3 regions of the Escherichia sp. MAL-1 genome follow, and region 3 is predicted to be linked to each of the others. Evidence: riboswitches for the same ligand, from Rfam matches in the RefSeq annotation. Region 3 holds a riboswitch; each other region holds the start of a gene.
What was found. A riboswitch is a leader RNA that binds a small molecule or an ion and turns the genes downstream of it on or off. The one in region 3 is predicted to bind thiamine pyrophosphate.
Positions count from the first base shown of each region.

Region 1: linked by a shared signal. The riboswitch ahead of thiB (thiamine ABC transporter substrate binding subunit) and the one ahead of thiM (hydroxyethylthiazole kinase) in region 3 are both predicted to bind thiamine pyrophosphate.
Region 2: linked by a shared signal. The riboswitch ahead of thiC (phosphomethylpyrimidine synthase ThiC) and the one ahead of thiM (hydroxyethylthiazole kinase) in region 3 are both predicted to bind thiamine pyrophosphate.

Region 1 is NZ_CM129609.1:4,073,996-4,079,943, reverse strand. Features, by position in the region: gene ACU8XX_RS20390 (DedA family protein) at 1-610, shown strand, start outside; gene thiQ (thiamine ABC transporter ATP-binding protein ThiQ) at 724-1,422, opposite strand; gene thiP (thiamine/thiamine pyrophosphate ABC transporter permease ThiP) at 1,406-3,016, opposite strand; gene thiB (thiamine ABC transporter substrate binding subunit) at 2,992-3,975, opposite strand; TPP riboswitch at 4,006-4,105, opposite strand; gene sgrR (DNA-binding transcriptional regulator SgrR) at 4,139-5,794, opposite strand; gene sgrT (glucose uptake inhibitor SgrT) at 5,883-5,948, shown strand, end outside.
Region 2 is NZ_CM129609.1:4,633,184-4,639,131, reverse strand. Features, by position in the region: gene thiG (thiazole synthase) at 1-739, opposite strand, end outside; gene thiS (sulfur carrier protein ThiS) at 741-941, opposite strand; gene thiF (thiazole biosynthesis adenylyltransferase ThiF) at 925-1,680, opposite strand; gene thiE (thiamine phosphate synthase) at 1,673-2,308, opposite strand; gene thiC (phosphomethylpyrimidine synthase ThiC) at 2,308-4,203, opposite strand; TPP riboswitch at 4,284-4,384, opposite strand; gene rsd (sigma D regulator) at 4,437-4,913, opposite strand; gene nudC (NAD(+) diphosphatase) at 5,008-5,781, shown strand; gene hemE (uroporphyrinogen decarboxylase) at 5,821-5,948, shown strand, end outside.
Region 3 is NZ_CM129609.1:1,777,020-1,782,967, forward strand. Features, by position in the region: one part of gene ACU8XX_RS08540 (IS1-like element IS1A family transposase) at 1-143, opposite strand, end outside; partial or broken gene ACU8XX_RS08545 (fimbrial protein) at 201-746, shown strand; gene rcnB (Ni(II)/Co(II) efflux transporter accessory subunit RcnB) at 828-1,166, opposite strand; gene rcnA (nickel/cobalt efflux protein RcnA) at 1,385-2,173, opposite strand; gene rcnR (Ni(II)/Co(II)-binding transcriptional repressor RcnR) at 2,294-2,566, shown strand; TPP riboswitch at 2,658-2,754, shown strand; gene thiM (hydroxyethylthiazole kinase) at 2,789-3,577, shown strand; gene thiD (bifunctional hydroxymethylpyrimidine kinase/phosphomethylpyrimidine kinase) at 3,574-4,374, shown strand; gene ACU8XX_RS08575 (glycoside hydrolase family 25 protein) at 4,439-5,257, shown strand; gene ACU8XX_RS08580 (GntR family transcriptional regulator) at 5,309-5,948, shown strand, end outside.

The DNA.
Region 1 (5,948 bases), 2.3 Mb from region 3:
CGAGTTAAGTTTCTGGCACGCCTGGCTGGCAGGGATTGTCGGTTGTCTGCTGGGCGACTGGATCTCCTTCTGGCTGGGCTGGCGTTTTAAAAAGCCGTTGCATCGCTGGTCATTTCTGAAGAAAAACAAAGCATTACTCGATAAAACTGAACATGCGTTGCATCAACACAGCATGTTCACCATTCTGGTCGGTCGCTTTGTTGGCCCGACGCGTCCGCTGGTGCCAATGGTGGCGGGAATGCTGGATCTGCCGGTGGCAAAATTCATTACGCCGAATATTATCGGCTGCCTGCTGTGGCCACCGTTTTACTTCCTGCCTGGGATTCTGGCGGGCGCGGCGATCGATATTCCAGCCGGAATGCAGAGCGGCGAGTTTAAATGGTTGCTGCTGGCGACGGCGGTATTTTTGTGGGTTGGTGGCTGGCTGTGCTGGCGGTTATGGCGCAGCGGTAAAGCAACCGATCGTTTAAGTCATTATTTGTCGCGCGGCCGTTTGTTGTGGCTGACGCCGTTGATTTCTGCCATCGGCGTGGTGGCGCTGGTGGTGTTAATTCGCCACCCGTTGATGCCGGTGTATATCGATATTTTGCGTAAAGTGGTTGGGGTTTAGGGGATTGTCTTGTGCGGGTTGCCTGATGCGACGCTGACCGCGTCTTATCAGGCCTACAAAACGCACTGTCCGTAGGTCGGATAAGGCGTTCACGCCGCATCTGACAGTGCATACTAACCCGTAATCCCCAATAGTGCTGAAGCACTCGCCTTACCGCTCAACAACTCATTGGTCTTACCCTGCCAGGCGATGCGCCCGTCGGCGACCACCACCGAGCGCGTGGCGATCCGCGCGGCATCTTCCACACTGTGTGACACCATCAATAACGTCATTTTTTGCTGCTGGCAGCTCGTGCTCACCAGCGTCAACATCTCCTGGCGTAGTGCCGGATCGAGCGCAGAGAACGGTTCATCGAGCAATAAAATCGGCTGTTCGCGTACCAGACAACGTGCTAACGCCACTCGCTGTCGCTGACCGCCGGAAAGCTCGCCAGGTAACCGCGCCATTAAATTATCAATCCCCATCTGGCGGGCGATAGCGTGCATTTTCTCCTGCTGTGCCGCGTTCAGTTTCAATCCCGGATTTAGCCCCAGCCCGATGTTCTGCGCGACCGTCAGGTGACTGAACAGGTTGTTTTCCTGAAACAGCATCGACACCGGACGGCGTGACGGCGGCGTCGTGGTGTGATCAACGCCGTCGATAGTCAGCGAACCGCTGGCTGGCGTCAGAAAACCGGCGATCAAATTCAGCAGGGTACTTTTACCCGCGCCGCTTGGCCCGAGGATTGCCACCTGCTCGCCGCGTTCTACCGTTAAGCTAAAACGCATCGGCAAATGGTGATAAAGCCAGGTGATATCAGTCAGTTTTAACATTTCGCCCCGGTAGTTTTTCAATCACGGTAAACAGCAGAAAACAGAGTAGTAGCAGAATTAACGCGGTGACCGCACCGTCCTGGCTGCGATAGGAGCCAATTTGCTGGTAGAGATAAAACGGCAGGGTACGGAAATCATCGTTACCGAACAACGCCACTACGCCAAAATCACCAATCGACAGCACGCAGGCAAAAGCCAGCGCCTGCGCCAGTGGACGTTTCAGGGCGCGCAGCTCGACCACTTTTAAGCGCGACCAGCCTTCAATGCCCAGCGACTGACACAACATACTGTAGCGGGCGGTGATATCGCGCATCGGGTTTTCCAGTACTTTCAGCGCATAAGGGATCGCCATTAACGCATTGGTGAAAATCACAATGCCGTCAGCAGATTGCGGCAGGCCAATGGTGTTGTTGAGCAGTAAAAAGAAGCCGGTAGCCAGCACAATCCCCGGCATGGCGAGAATCAACATGCCGCTCATCTCCAGCGCCTGACCCGCCAGCATTTTCTGCCGCGCCCGAAGTTCGCGACTGCTCCATAGCAGCATCATGGTCAGCACTACGCACAATACACCTGCCGCCAGCGCAATACGCAACGAGGTCCACAGCGCCTGCCACAGCACCGGTTGTGCCAGCACTTCCGGCAACTGGCGATTTAGCCCATCGACGATCACCGCCAGCAACGGTGGCAGCAACAGCAGCAGCGCCAGCACAATTAACACCGTGTCGCAAATGCGGCTATGCAGACGATCGTCCGGGTCGCGCCAGCCTTGCAGCAGCGTGGTGCCTGGCGCAATGGCCTTACTCAATCGCTGACTCAGCAGCACCAACCCGAGGCAACACACCATCTGGATCAGCGCCAGCATCGCCGCGCGGGCAGGATCGTAGTCGTAACTCAGCGCCTGATAGATTGCCAGCTCGATAGTGGTTGCCTGCGGACCGCCGCCCAGCGACAGCACGGTGGCGAAGCTGGCGAAACAGAGCATAAAGATAAGCGCGGCAACCGGCGGGATTTGTCGCCGTAGCCACGGCCATTCGATGAAGCGGAAAAAATGCCAGCCGCGCATCCCAAGCTGGGCGGCAAGCTGACGTTGCTCGCCGGGAATGTTTTCCAGTGCCTGGAGTAATAAGCGGCTCGCCATCGGTAGATTAAAAAATACGTGCGCCAGCAAAATACCTTGCAGGCCGTAGGGCGAAAAGGTCCACTCCAGACCGAGCGATTGGCAGAGCGATGCCAGCCAGCCCTGACGACCATAGACGCTAAGAATGCCGAAAACAGCAACCAGCACCGGGAGGATCAAGGTCATTGCGCACAGACGCAACAGCGCCAGCCGACCCGGAAAGCGCCTGCGATAGAGTGCGCGGGCGAGGAATATCGCGGGTACGACAGAGAGCAGCGCCGAGAGAAACGCCTGCCAGAAGGAGAAGCGCACCACATGCCACAGGTAGCTGTCCTGCCAGATTGCCACCCAGTTACCCTGCGGCGCGTTCCACCACAGGGCGAGAAACGCCGCGAGCGCAACCGCTACCACCAGCGTGGCGGCGCTTACACCTGGAATTAACCAGCCGGGAATTAACGGCTGACGGCGCGTTGCCATTCGCTAATCCATGCCTGACGTTGTGCCGCCACTTCGGCTGGCGTGAACTCCAGCGTGGTTGCTGGTTTGGTCAATTGTTCAAACCCGGCAGGCAGCGTGACATTTGCCACCGGATACATCCAGTTGCCGGTTGGGATCGCATTCTGGAAAGCCGGAGAAACCATAAACTGGAGAAATTTTTGCGCCAGCTCCGGCTGCTTGCTGGCAGCGGTGCGGGCGGCGACTTCCACCTGCAGATAGTGACCTTCGCTAAAGTTCGCGGCGGCGTAGTTATCTTTTTTCTCTTCGAGAATGTGATAAGCCGGAGAGGTGGTGTAACTCAGTACCAGATCGCTTTCACCTTTTAAAAACAGGCCGTAGGCTTCGCTCCAGCCTTTGGTGACGGTGACAGTTTTCTTCGCCAGTTTCTGCCAGGCCTGCGGGGTGTCATCGCCATAGACTTTTTGCATCCACAACAGCAGACCCAGCCCCGGCGTACTGGTGCGCGGATCCTGATAAATCACTCGCCAGTTTTGATCGCTCTCAACCAGCTCTTTCAGGCTTTGGGGCGGGTTTTTCAGTTTGTTCTTGTCGTAGACGAAGGCGAAGTAGCCGTAATCAAGCGGTACGAAAGTGTCATTATTCCAGCCGCCGGGAACGTTAATGGCATCCGCTGCCACGCCGCTTTTGGCAAACAGTCCGGTTTTACTGGCGGCGTCTAACAGGTTGTTATCCAGCCCCAGAACTACATCGGCTTTGCTGTTTTTGCCTTCCATCCGTAGACGGTTGAGAAGCGAAACGCCATCTTCCAGCGCCACCAGTTTCAGTTCGCAATTACAGTCGGCTTCAAAGGCTTTTTTAACCACCGGACCAGGCCCCCAGTCGGCGGCGAAGGAATCGTAGGTATAAACAGTCAGAACGGGTTTAGCGAAAACGGGCGCTGTGCACAGCAACAGCAGGGGCAGACATTTTTTTAACACTTTGCACCTCAAAAAAGAGTGGCAAAGGACTTGAGAAGGAGCCTCAAATCCCTTCGCCGGCGTTATCCGGATCAGGTTCGACGGGTATTTTCTCAGCGCACGCGTTTGCGTGGCACCCCGTTGAGAACGGCGTTAGTGTAGTGATTTTGTTATCAACCAGCAATCATGGATCCGGTGGCGCAAACCACGCTGATTTAAAATCGAACCAGCCGAGGGTGTTCATGCGCAGGCCGCGCATACTGCGTTGCCCCTGAATGATCAGCCAGTGGTGCAATAATGGCACCATCGCTTTGCTGGCGACCAGTTGCTGGCACCAGTTCGCCAGATTCATCTCGCCATTGCGCCAGCGAGCAGCGTCGGCTTGCCAGTCAATGGGAATGCAATGTTGTAGCAGTGGCACTTCGCATAAATGTGCGAAAACAGAGAAGTCCAGCGGCAGGGTAAAGTTGGCGCTGTTTAGCCAGATATCACTTTCGATCTCTCCTGTATGCCACTGATCGTAGTCGATCTCTTTGATTTCCAGCGTGACCTGGTGACTTGCCAGAATCTGCTGCATGATCCCGGCAATCACCCGATGCTCACTGTGATCCTGATAAAAGGTTAGGGTGAGGCTTTCCAGACCAGCCGGTTTTTCGCTCTTTATGGTGCGGGCATGGTGCCAACGGGGGAGCAGTCCATAAGCCGGGAACCACAGTTGCTGGTACTGTTCCTCAGCGAAATAGACCAGATTAGTTGGAGAAAGCACATAGCTTACCCAGTCCCTGACTTGCTGATTCGCCCCGCGATGGGTGCGGCTGTCGAATAGTAAATAGTAGCAACCTTCCTCCAGGCGGCTTTCAATCTCTTTTTCCTCGCCCTGTGGACCTTTTAGCATCAGACCTCCGGCTGGCTCGTCGGCAATTTCCGGCAGAACCCAGACGTTAACTTCGTCGATTAATGCCCGGTAACCGAAGAAGTCATCGAATGCCTGAATTTTCAGTTGATTGGTGCTGTTGCGGATCACCGCATACGGACCGGTGCCGATGGGATGGCTGGCAAAGTTACTGAGGGTTTCCCATTCGCGCGGCAGGATCATCGCCGGAACTTGCCCCAGCAATAACGGTAACCAGCGGTCCGGTTGCGTGAGATGGATATCCAGCGTCCAGGGCGTCGGCGACACAATGTCAGCAATATGCGAATAGAGCGGCAGCGTATTGATTCGTTTTAAAGAGGCGATCACGTCGTCCATTTCCAGTTCACGACCATGATGAAAATGGACTCCTGGACGCAAAAAGAAACGCCAGTGAAGCGGTGATATTTGCTGCCAGTGGTGGGCGATGTCTGCTTCCAGTTCCCCATTTTCCTCATTTATGCGCGTTAGCGAACTGAAGATTTGCCGGGCAATATGGGTTTCGGAACGGCGCAATGCGCTGCCAGGTAGCAGATTACGCAACGGACGATAGTAGAGCACGCGCAGGATGTGCCGCCCCTGGCGGAAGCTGCGGCCCAGATGAGAAACCAGCATTTGCCGCACAGTCGCTTTGTCGCCAACCAACTGTACTAGTTGGTCGATACGATCCTGCTCCAGCAGGTCTTCCGCCCGCTGTTGCTGAAGCGCCAGCCCGGTATAGAGGAATGTCAGACGCGAGCGTTTACCGCGCCCGACTTCCGCTTCCCACGTCAGCCAGCCGCGATCCTGCATGGTGTTGAGCAGGGTACGCATATGACGACGCGAGCAGCTCAATAACGCTGCCAGTTCGTTGAGCGTTGTGTCCTGCGATTTACCCTCGCAGCATTGCCACAGGCGGATGAACTGTTGTTGCAGACGAGCAGATGGCATAAAAGGGGAACTCCTGCGCAAAAGACAGCAATTTTATTTTCCCTATATTAAGTCAATAATTCCTAACGATGAAGCAAGGAGGTGCCCCATGCGTCAGTTTTATCAGCACTATTTTACCGCGACAGCGAAGTTGTGCTGGTTGCGTTGGTTAAGC
Region 2 (5,948 bases), 2.1 Mb from region 3:
GGCTGGTGGCATGAGCAAAATAACTGCGGCTGCCCGGTCCGGACTGACGTGCCAGTAGGCCTGCTTCTACCGCCAGACGAAATGCCTTCGCCATGTTGACGGGATCGTCCGCGACGGCAATCGCCGTATTCACTAACACCGCGTCGGCCCCCATTTCCAGCGCCTGCGCGGCATGGCTGGGAACGCCGATGCCAGCATCGACAACCACCGGCACTGTGGCCTGCTGGATAATAATCTCCAGCATGGCGCGGGTTTCCAGTCCCTGATTCGAGCCAATCGGCGCGCCGAGCGGCATCACCGCTGCACAGCCGACTTCTTCCAGACGTTTACACAATACCGGATCGGCCCCGCAGTAAGGCAGCACGACAAATCCCTGTTGTACCAGCGTTTCGGCGGCTTTCAGGGTTTCGATGGGATCGGGCAACAGCCAGCGGGCGTCAGGGTGAATCTCTAATTTTAACCAGTTTGTGCCTAACGCTTCACGAGCCAGATGGGCGGCGAAAATGGCTTCTTCCGCTGTTTTCGCCCCGGATGTATTTGGCAGCAGGGTCACACCCGCCGCGATAAGCGGTTCGAGGATAGCGTCGTTGTGCTGGCGCAAGTCGACACGTTTCATCGCCAGTGTCACCAGCTGGCTGCCGGAAGCGCGGATCGCCTCCACCATCAGTTGTGAAGAAGCGAATTTCCCTGTGCCGGTAAACAGATGTGAATCAAACGTTTTGTCCGCAATACGTAACATTTCAACCCCCTGCAATAACCTGAAAAAGCAGGATCTGGTCGCCATCCTGCACGATATGTTGCGCCCACTGCTCACGCGGGACGATTTGCTGATTAATCGCCAGAGCCGCGCCCGCTTGTCGTTGGTCGAGTTGCTCCAGTAGTTCGTGAACAGTTTGCCCGGCGGCGCACTGCATCGCTTGATCGTTAAACAGGATCTGCATTGCTTCCTCCGCATACCGGGCAACCACTGGCGCGGCGCAACGCCAGGCTGCGCCACTGGCTGGATTTACCGTCGAACAGTCGGAGTTCTCCCGCAGGTGTCTCTATACCGCTTAATAACTTAATGGCTTCCAGTGCCTGCAAAGTGCCCATAACCCCGACCACCGGGCCAACCACGCCCGCCGTGCGGCAGTTGCGTTCTGGCTCCTGGTTATCTGGCCACAGGCAGCGGTAACACCCCTGCTCCCAGGGCGGCGTCAGTACCATCAACTGACCGCCAAATCCGACCGCGCTGGCGGTGATAAGCGGCGTGTTGAGTGCCACGCAGGCGGCATTAATCTCCTGGCGAGTCGCCATATTGTCGGTACAGTCGAGCACCACATCGGCCCGTGCAACCGCATCTTTTAACGCCTCACCCGTTAACCGTTGTTGTAATGCTGTCAGTTGAATGTCGGGATTCAACTGTGTCAGTCGCTGTTGGCTGACCTGCGATTTCGGGCGATCGATATCTTCAGTGGTAAAGAGGATTTGTCGTTGCAGATTGCTTAAATGCACATCGTCGTCATCTGCCAGTACCAGCGTCCCGACGCCAGCGCCCGCCAGGTACAGCGCAGCAGGTGTACCCAGCCCGCCCAGACCGATAATCAGCACCTGGCTGTCGAGCAGTTTTTGCTGCCCGTCCAGAGCGATATCGTCGAGCAGGATTTGGCGGCTATAACGCATAAAGTCACGGTCATTCATCGCCAACTCCTGCAATTTCCAGCAACTGTGCCGTTGCCAAACGCCAGTCTGCGGCTTGAGTAATGGCGCTGACGACGGCGATACTGCCGACACCCGTTGCTATCACCGCAGGCGCGCGTGCCAGACTGATACCGCCAATCGCCACGGTGGGATAATCCGCCAGTCGCTCAACATGCCGTGCCAGCTGTTCCAGCCCCTGCGGTGCAGAAGGCATCTGTTTGGTTTGCGTCGGGAACACATGTCCCAGCGCGATATAAGAGGGGCGTGCTGCCAGCGCGACGTCGATTTCCATATCGTCATGTGTCGAAACGCCCAGCCGCAGGCCTGCCGCGCGGATGGCATTGAGATCGGTGGCTTGCAAATCTTCCTGCCCCAAATGGACGCCATACGCCTGATGCTTGATCGCCAGCCGCCAGTAATCGTTGATAAACAATCGCGCGTTATAGCGGCGGCCCAGCGCAATTGCCGCCACGACATCGGCTTCCACCTCTTCATCGCGCCGATCTTTGATGCGTAGCTGGAGAGTACGTACGCCTGCATCCAACAGACGTTCGATCCACTGTACACTGTCCACCACCGGGTACAGTCCTGAACGAAAAGGTACAGGAGGAAAATCAGGCTGATACATCACGCTTCCTCCTTACGCAGGTAGATTTCTCCGCCTCTGGCACGGAAGTTCTCCGACATATCCGCCATTCCCATTTCAATAGTTTGCGTGGCGGCGTAATCACGCACTTCCTGGCTGATTTTCATCGAGCAGAATTTCGGCCCACACATGGAGCAAAAATGGGCGACTTTACCTGACTCTTGCGGCAGGGTTTCATCGTGATAAGCGCGGGCGGTAAACGGGTCGAGGGCCAGATTAAACTGGTCTTCCCAGCGAAATTCGAAGCGGGCTTTCGACATGGCGTTATCGCGAATTTGCGCGCCCGGATGCCCTTTCGCCAGGTCAGCGGCGTGGGCGGCAATCTTATAGGTGATAAGCCCCTGCTTAACATCTTCTTTATTGGGCAGACCCAGATGCTCTTTTGGCGTTACGTAACAGAGCATCGCGCAGCCAAACCAGCCAATCATCGCCGCACCAATCCCCGACGTGAAGTGGTCATAGCCCGGCGCAATATCGGTAGTTAGCGGCCCCAGAGTGTAAAACGGCGCTTCGTGGCAGTGCTCTAACTCCTCGGTCATATTGCGGCGGATCATCTGCATCGGCACGTGGCCTGGGCCTTCAATCATCACCTGCACGTCATATTCCCAGGCAATTTTGGTCAGTTCGCCCAGCGTATGCAGCTCGGCAAACTGCGCTTCATCGTTGGCGTCCTGAATAGAACCGGGGCGCAGACCGTCGCCCAGCGACAGCGAAACGTCATAAGCGGCACAGATTTCACAAATTTCGCGGAAGTGTTGATAGAGGAAATTTTCCTGATGATGGGAGAGGCACCATTTCGCCATAATCGAACCGCCGCGAGAGACGATACCGGTCAGGCGTTTCGCGGTCATCGGCACATAGCGCAGCAGTACGCCCGCATGGATAGTGAAGTAATCCACACCTTGCTCGGCCTGTTCCAGCAGCGTGTCGCGGAACGCTTCCCAGGTAAGATCTTCGGCGATCCCGTTAACCTTCTCCAGCGCTTGGTAGATCGGCACTGTACCGATCGGCACCGGGCTGTTACGCAAAATCCACTCGCGGGTTTCGTGAATATAGCGACCGGTGGAGAGATCCATCACCGTATCCGCTCCCCAGCGGGTGGACCATACCAGCTTTTCCACTTCTTCTTCGATGGAAGAGGTGACCGCTGAGTTGCCGATATTGGCGTTAACTTTTACCAGGAAGTTACGGCCAATAATCATCGGCTCCGATTCCGGATGATTAATGTTGGCCGGGATAATCGCACGTCCGGCAGCAACTTCATCACGGACAAATTCCGCAGTGATATTTTCCGGCAGACGTGCGCCAAAGCTCATTCCCGGATGCTGGTGGCGTAAAACTTCGCTACGGATGCGCTCGCGGCCCATATTCTCGCGGATGGCGATGAATTCCATTTCCGGTGTGATGATGCCCTGGCGGGCGTAGTGCAGTTGGGTGACGCGGCGTCCTGTTTTGGCGCGTTTTGGCGTTAATAAGCCGCTAAAACGTAGCTCGTCGAGGCCATCATCTGCCAGCCGCGCTTTAGTGTAATCGGAACTGCGCACGGTAAGTTCTTCGGTATCGCCGCGCGCATCGATCCATGGCTGGCGTAGTTTTGCCAGCCCTTGCTGCACGTTAATGGCAATCTGCGGATCGCCATACGGGCCGGAGGTGTCGTAGGCCGGAATCGCTTCGTTTTCTTCGTACTGCGGCTGTTCTTTGCTGCCGCCAATTAGCGTCGGGCTAAGCTGGATCTCACGCATCGGCACGCGCACGCCGGGTTGTGTGCCAGTGATATAAATGCGTTTTGAGTTGGGAAAGGCGGTGCCTTCCAGGGTGTCGATAAAATGTTGGGCCTGGGCGCGCTGTTCGCGGCGGGTCAGTTTTGTTGCAGACATAGCTCATTCCAAAAAGTTAAGGACGTGGCTTGTCAGACGACGGATGAAGCAAGAGACGATCGCCGCAAAGGCGATGCGATAGCAGATTAACTCTTGTTCCCTTCGCAGGTATTAGCCTGATCAGGTTCCGCGGATCCCGAATAAACGGTCTCAGCCAGTTAAGGCACTCCGACAAGAAATTAGCCCCCACAAACGGGGCGTTGAATGTAAATTACGCGTTAACAGCGCAGAACTCAAGCAGGATGTTTGACGCGGGCGGCGTCAAGCACCAGCAGAATCAGCTTATCTTCCAGCACAAAGCGCGCTTCCAGCGCCTCGCCGATGTCAGATAAAACCTGTTGAAACTCAAGGTAATTATCATGATCGATGGCGGTTTCCAGGCTGGAATCGTAGTAATCCATAATCTGTTGGGTATTGGCTTCGAGTTGCGGCCAAATCTTCGCGGCGCGCGCGAGTTGCCCGTTGCCTTCCAGCTTATGAAGAATGCGCTCATAAATACTGAAATGTCCGGCAGACAAGTAATCGACCAGGCTCTGACAAAAATCATCAAGGGCTTTTTCGTTTAGCCTCATGTACGATTCTTTGCCAGGCTTAATGCCAACCAGATTGTAGTAAGCCACGAGCAGATGCTTACGTACATGTAGCCAGCGATCAACCAGTTTGTTACTTCCTCTGACGCGCTCCGTCAGGTTATCGAGCTGGTTAAGCATGATTGACTCCGCAAGTTTGTATTCAAAAACTGCTCAGTGAGAAATGTAAAAACCATGTTAAACATGCCAGTGATGCAAAGGTAGTGCAAGAGCTATGGATCGTATAATTGAAAAATTAGATCACGGCTGGTGGGTCGTCAGCCATGAACAAAAATTATGGTTGCCGAAGGGAGAATTGCCATATGGCGAAGCGGCAAATTTCGATCTTGTGGGTCAGCGCGCACTACAAATCGGCGAATGGCAGGGGGAACCTGTTTGGTTAGTACAACAGCAGCGGCGTCACGATATGGGGTCGGTACGTCAGGTCATTGATCTCGATGTTGGGCTGTTTCAACTGGCCGGACGAGGCGTACAACTGGCGGAGTTTTACCGATCGCATAAATACTGTGGTTACTGCGGGCATGAAATGTATCCGAGCAAAACCGAATGGGCGATGCTGTGCAGCCATTGCCGTGAGCGTTACTACCCGCAAATCGCCCCCTGCATTATTGTTGCCATCCGTCGCGATGATTCGATCCTCCTCGCCCAGCATACCCGCCATCGTAACGGTGTCCATACGGTACTTGCCGGATTCGTCGAAGTGGGCGAAACCCTCGAGCAGGCGGTCGCGCGGGAAGTGATGGAAGAGAGCGGAATTAAAGTTAAAAACTTGCGTTATGTGACTTCCCAGCCGTGGCCGTTTCCTCAGTCTTTAATGACCGCGTTTATGGCGGAATATGACAGCGGCGACATCGTGATCGACCCGAAAGAATTGCTTGAGGCGAACTGGTATCGCTATGACGATTTGCCGTTACTCCCGCCGCCCGGCACCGTAGCGCGCCGTCTGATAGAAGATACTGTGGCGATGTGTCGGGCAGAGTATGAGTGATGATACACTGACCGCCTGACGCACTAAGGAACAGCCAAAATGACCGAACTTAAAAACGATCGTTATCTGCGGGCGCTGCTGCGCCAGCCCGTTGATGTCACTCCAGTATGGATGATGCGCCAGGCGGGTCGCTATCTACCGGAATATAAAGCCACGCGCGCCCAGGC
Region 3 (5,948 bases):
GAAGCGGTGTAAGTGAACTGCAGTTGCCATGTTTTACGGCAGTGAGAGCAGAGATAGCGCTGATGTCCGGCGGTGCTTTTGCCGTTACGCACCACCCCGTCAGTAGCTGAACAGGAGGGACAGCTGATAGAAACAGAAGCCACTGGAGCACCTCAAAAACACCATCATACACTAAATCAGTAAGTTGGCAGCATCACCGGGATGCATGTGTAAATAGCTACAGAAATGCATTGGCACAAAATGCAGGTGTCTATTCCTTTAATCTGACATTGTCATACAACCCGATAACCACAACCTGCAAACCGGACGATTTATTAATTACTTTAGACAGTATTCCCGTTTCACAATTACCAGCCACAGGTAACAAAGCAACAATAAATAGTAAACAAGGGGATATTATTCTGCGTTGTAAAAATTTATTAGGTCAACAAAATCAAACATCACGGAAAATGCAGGTGTATTTATCAAGTTCTGACTTGTTAACCAACAGCAACACAATACTGAAAGGTGCGGAAGATAATGGCGTAGGATTTATTCTTGAAAGTAATGGTTCGCCAGTCACACTTTTAAATATCACTAACAGCAGTAAAGGATATACAAATTTAAAGGAAGTTGCGGCGAAGTCAAAACTTACAGATACAACGGTTTCAATTCCGATAACAGCCAGTTACTACGTCTACGATACAAACAAAGTTAAATCTGGCGCACTGGAGGCAACCGCATTAATCAACGTGAAATACGACTAATAACAAGCAAGACGAGCAAGTGGCTAATAATAAAAAATAACAAGGTGTCTGCATTTCCCCCTCATGATGAGGGGGCTTTTTTTAGCGATGATAAAAAATCTCACCGTCGTAGGCTTTAATGATTTTACCGTCGGTGTCGCTGATCAACACGTACGCGCCACCCATATAGGTCCAGTGCGTCCCGGCATCAGGCGCGGGCAGGTTACGCAACTGCCACTGCTTAATGTTGTACTCATCGGTACGGTACATTTCTGGTACGGTGTCCCCTGGTTTGAAATGCTTAAAGTCAGCAATGAAACTACTTAACTCATACTTAGAAATTCCCGAGGTATTGGTCGAACCCGCGGTGGCTGGTGCGGCCCAGGCGGCACTGGTAACCAGCAAAAGCGCACCCAGCAACATCTTATTTTTAATGGTCATAAACTCTCCACTTTGGGGATCTGTAATATCAGTCGCATATCTTTCCTGCCATACAATATAACTGACAAGCGATATTTTGTTAGTGATCCCATGATTTCGTAAAAAGTGTAAATGAAAGGATGCCCTAAAAGCATCCTTAGCGAGCAGAGAGTCAGCGGAAATAGCTGATTTAAGAATCATCCTGGGCTGAAGATAACATGCAAGCCTAAAGGATTGAGTTATCGCATTATGCCCATGAAGCCATGTACGCCCATATACACACCGACTAAGCCAATCAACAGACTGGAAAAATAGGGGGCGCGTTTAGCGAGAGTGTTAAATCCGCTCCAGCGTTTTGCGACCTGCTGAACGCTGATTGCTGCGCCAACGCCTACGGTGACAAGCGTTAACGCCAGGCCAATGCTGAAACTGACGACCAGTGTTGCGCCCAGTGTCAGGGCTTTCAACTGAATGCATATCAACAGCACGGTAATTGCTGCCGGGCAGGGGATAAGGCCACCGGTTAAGCCAAATAACAAAATTTGCCAGTTGGTGACCTCTCTACCATCAAAGCGTCGTTTAATGTCATTGGCATGGGCTCGTGCATGGGCATCCTGATACTCGCCATGTTCGTGATCGTGATGATGATGCTCATAATCATGCCCGTGCATATTCTCCAGCCAGTTGCGTTCGCCGCGCCAGGTACGCCAGAACATCCAGAACGCGGTGCTAATAATGATCACTGCGGAAATCAGCTGGAGCCACGGTTCTGCTGATTGAGCAGTAAAGCGCTTGCTGATCACCATCCCGCCAAAGGCAATTAACCAGACCACTGCGGTATGCGAAATAGTTGCTGCCAGTCCGAGCATCACCGCTTGTTTAATGGTGCCTTTGATGGCGATGATAAACGCCGCCATCATCGTTTTTGAGTGCCCTGGTTCCAGGCCATGAAGCGCACCAAGTAAGATGGCGCTGGGGATGAAGAACCAGGCGTTTCCTTGCTGAAGAAGAGTTGTAAATTCGGTCATGATAATAATTCTTAGTATTAATTCGGCAATCTGATTCTACTCCCCCCCAGTACCTGATACTACCCCCCAGTAGATTAATAGTGCTATGATTTTTCATATTCTTGTTAACCAGGTGTTGCCATGTCTCATACAATCCGTGATAAACAGAAACTGAAAGCGCGTGCCAGTAAGATTCAGGGCCAGGTCGTGGCGCTCAAGAAAATGCTCGACGAGCCGCACGAATGCGCTGCAGTTTTACAACAGATTGCTGCTATCCGTGGCGCGGTAAACGGTCTGATGCGGGAAGTGATTAAAGGTCATCTGACGGAACACATCGTTCACCAGGGGGATGAGCTAAAACGTGAAGAAGATCTGGATGTCGTTCTGAAGGTGCTGGATTCATATATCAAATAATTTATTAACGCGATTGTAAAACTGCCGTTTTTCCTCGTTTACAACGCGTGCGCTGGACATTACCATCCTCCTCTGCGATTTATCATCGCAACCAAACGACTCGGGGTGCCCTTCTGCGTGAAGGCTGAGAAATACCCGTATCACCTGATCTGGATAATGCCAGCGTAGGGAAGTCACGGACCACCAGGTCATTGCTTCTTCACGTTATGGCAGGAGCAAACTATGCAAGTCGACCTGCTGGGTTCAGCGCAATCTGCGCACGCGTTACACCTTTTTCACCAACATTCCCCTCTTGTGCACTGCATGACCAATGATGTGGTGCAAACCTTTACCGCCAATACCTTGCTGGCGCTCGGTGCATTGCCAGCGATGGTTATCGAAACCGAAGAGGCCAGTCAGTTTGCGGCTATCGCCAGTGCCTTGTTGATTAACGTTGGCACACTGACGCAGCCACGCGCTCAGGCGATGCGTGCTGCCGTTGAGCAAGCAAAAAGCTCTCAAACACCCTGGACGCTTGATCCAGTAGCGGTGGGTGCGCTCGATTATCGCCGCCATTTTTGTCATGAACTTTTATCTTTTAAACCGGCAGCGATACGTGGTAATGCTTCGGAAATCATGGCATTAGCTGGCATTGCTAATGGCGGACGGGGAGTGGATACCACTGACGCCGCAGCTAACGCGATACCCGCTGCACAAACACTGGCACGGGAAACTGGCGCAATCGTCGTGGTCACTGGCGAGATGGATTATGTTACCGATGGACATCGTATCATTGGTATTCACGGTGGTGATCCGTTAATGACCAAAGTGGTAGGAACTGGCTGTGCATTATCGGCGGTTGTCGCTGCCTGCTGTGCGTTACCAGGCGATACGCTGGAAAATGTCGCATCTGCCTGTCACTGGATGAAACAAGCCGGAGAACGCGCAGTCGCCAGAAGCGAGGGGCCAGGCAGTTTTGTTCCACATTTCCTTGATGCGCTCTGGCAATTGACGCAGGAGGTGCAGGCATGAAACGAATTAACGCTCTGACGATTGCCGGTACTGATCCGAGTGGTGGTGCGGGGATTCAGGCCGATCTTAAAACCTTCTCGGCACTTGGCGCTTATGGTTGCTCAGTTATTACTGCACTGGTGGCGCAAAATACCCGTGGCGTACAGTCGGTGTATCGCATTGAGCCTGATTTTGTCGCCGCCCAGCTCGATTCGGTGTTCAGCGATGTGCGAATCGATACCACTAAAATCGGTATGCTGGCGGAAACCGATATTGTTGAAGCGGTGGCAGAACGGTTGCAACGTTATCAGATCCAAAACGTGGTACTCGACACCGTTATGCTGGCAAAAAGCGGCGACCCGCTGCTTTCACCTTCGGCGGTTGCTACGCTGCGCAGTCGATTATTGCCACAGGTTTCATTAATAACGCCAAACTTGCCCGAAGCTGCCGCCTTGCTCGACGCGCCACACGCGCGCACCGAACAGGAAATGCTGGAACAAGGGCGATCGCTGTTGGCGATGGGCTGTGGCGCAGTGCTAATGAAAGGTGGTCATCTGGATGATGAGCAAAGCCCGGACTGGCTGTTTACCCGCGAGGGTGAACAACGGTTTACCGCACCGCGCATTATGACCAAAAACACCCACGGCACTGGTTGTACACTCTCTGCGGCGTTGGCTGCACTACGCCCGCGCCATACAAACTGGGCTGACACCGTACAGGAGGCAAAAAGCTGGCTTTCATCGGCGTTAGCCCAGGCCGACACGCTGGAAGTTGGTCACGGTATTGGTCCGGTTCACCACTTCCACGCCTGGTGGTGAGCACCGTACTATAGCTGCTTTGGTTATTGTCAGCCTTTGGCACTGACATTCAGGGATGAAACCAATGCAGCTAAGAATTACCAGTCGAAAAAAACTCACCTCTCTATTATGCGCTCTTGGGCTAATTTCCATCGTTGCAATTTATCCGCGTCAGACGGTGAATTTTTTCTATTCGACAGCAGTTCAGATTACAGACTACATCCACTTCTACGGTTATCGCCCGGTTAAATCTTTCGCTATTCGCATTCCTGCCAGTTACACCATTCACGGAATAGATGTTTCGCGCTGGCAGGAGCGGATCGACTGGCAGCGGGTGGCAAAAATGCGCGACAACGGTATCCGCTTACAGTTTGCTTTTATTAAGGCGACGGAAGGAGAAAAGCTGGTGGACCCCTATTTTTCGCGTAACTGGCAACTAAGCCGCGAAAATGGCCTGCTGCGCGGGGCATATCATTATTTCTCCCCGTCGGTAGCAGCACCGGTTCAGGTGCGATTATTTCTGCAAACGGTAGATTTCTCACAAGGCGATTTCCCTGCGGTACTGGACGTAGAAGAGCGAGGAAAATTATCGGCAAAAGAATTACGCAAGAGGGTAAGTCAGTGGCTAAAAATGGTCGAAAAAAGTACGGGGAAAAAGCAGATTATTTACTCAGGAGCCGTTTTTTATCACACGAATCTGGCGGGCTATTTCAATGAATATCCGTGGTGGGTGGCTCACTACTATCAACGTCGTCCGGACAATGACGGCATGGCCTGGCGCTTCTGGCAGCATTCCGACCGTGGACAGGTAGATGGCATCAATGGTCCGGTGGATTTTAATGTGTTTAATGGCACGGTGGAGGAGTTGCAGGGATTCGTTGATGGGATTAAAGAAACGCCTTAAATAAGAAGCAGTGATATACTCCCACCAGACTCCCTGGCAGGAAAAAGACAAATGGAACAAGCGCATACCCAGCTGATTGCCCAACTGAACGAACGTATTTTAGCGGCGGATAACACGCCGCTTTATATTAAGTTTGCCGAAACGGTAAAAAATGCCGTGCGCAGCGGGGTGCTGGAGCATGGCAATATTTTGCCCGGTGAGCGTGATTTAAGTCAGTTAACCGGCGTTTCGCGCATTACGGTGCGCAAGGCGATGCAGGCGCTGGAAGAAGAGGGTGTGGTGACGCGTTCGCGCGGTTACGGCACGCAGATCAACAACATCTTCGAATACTCGTTGAAAGAAGCGCGAGGTTTTTCTCAGCAGGTGGTATTGCGCGGGAAAAAGCCCGATACGCTATGGGTTAACAAGCGTGTCGTGAAATGTCCCGAAGAAGTCGCGCAGCAGCTGGCGGTCGAAGCAGGAAGTGATGTCTTTTTGCTTAAGCGTATTCGCTATGTCGATGAAGAAGCGGTATCGATTGAGGAATCGTGGGTTCCGGCGCATTTAATTCATGATGTTGATGCCATCGGGATTTCACTTTATGACTATTTCCGCAGCCAGCACATTTACCCACAACGTACGCGTTCCCGCGTTAGCGCCCGGATGCCGGATGCCGAGTTTCAGTCACATATTCAGTTAGATAGCAAAATAC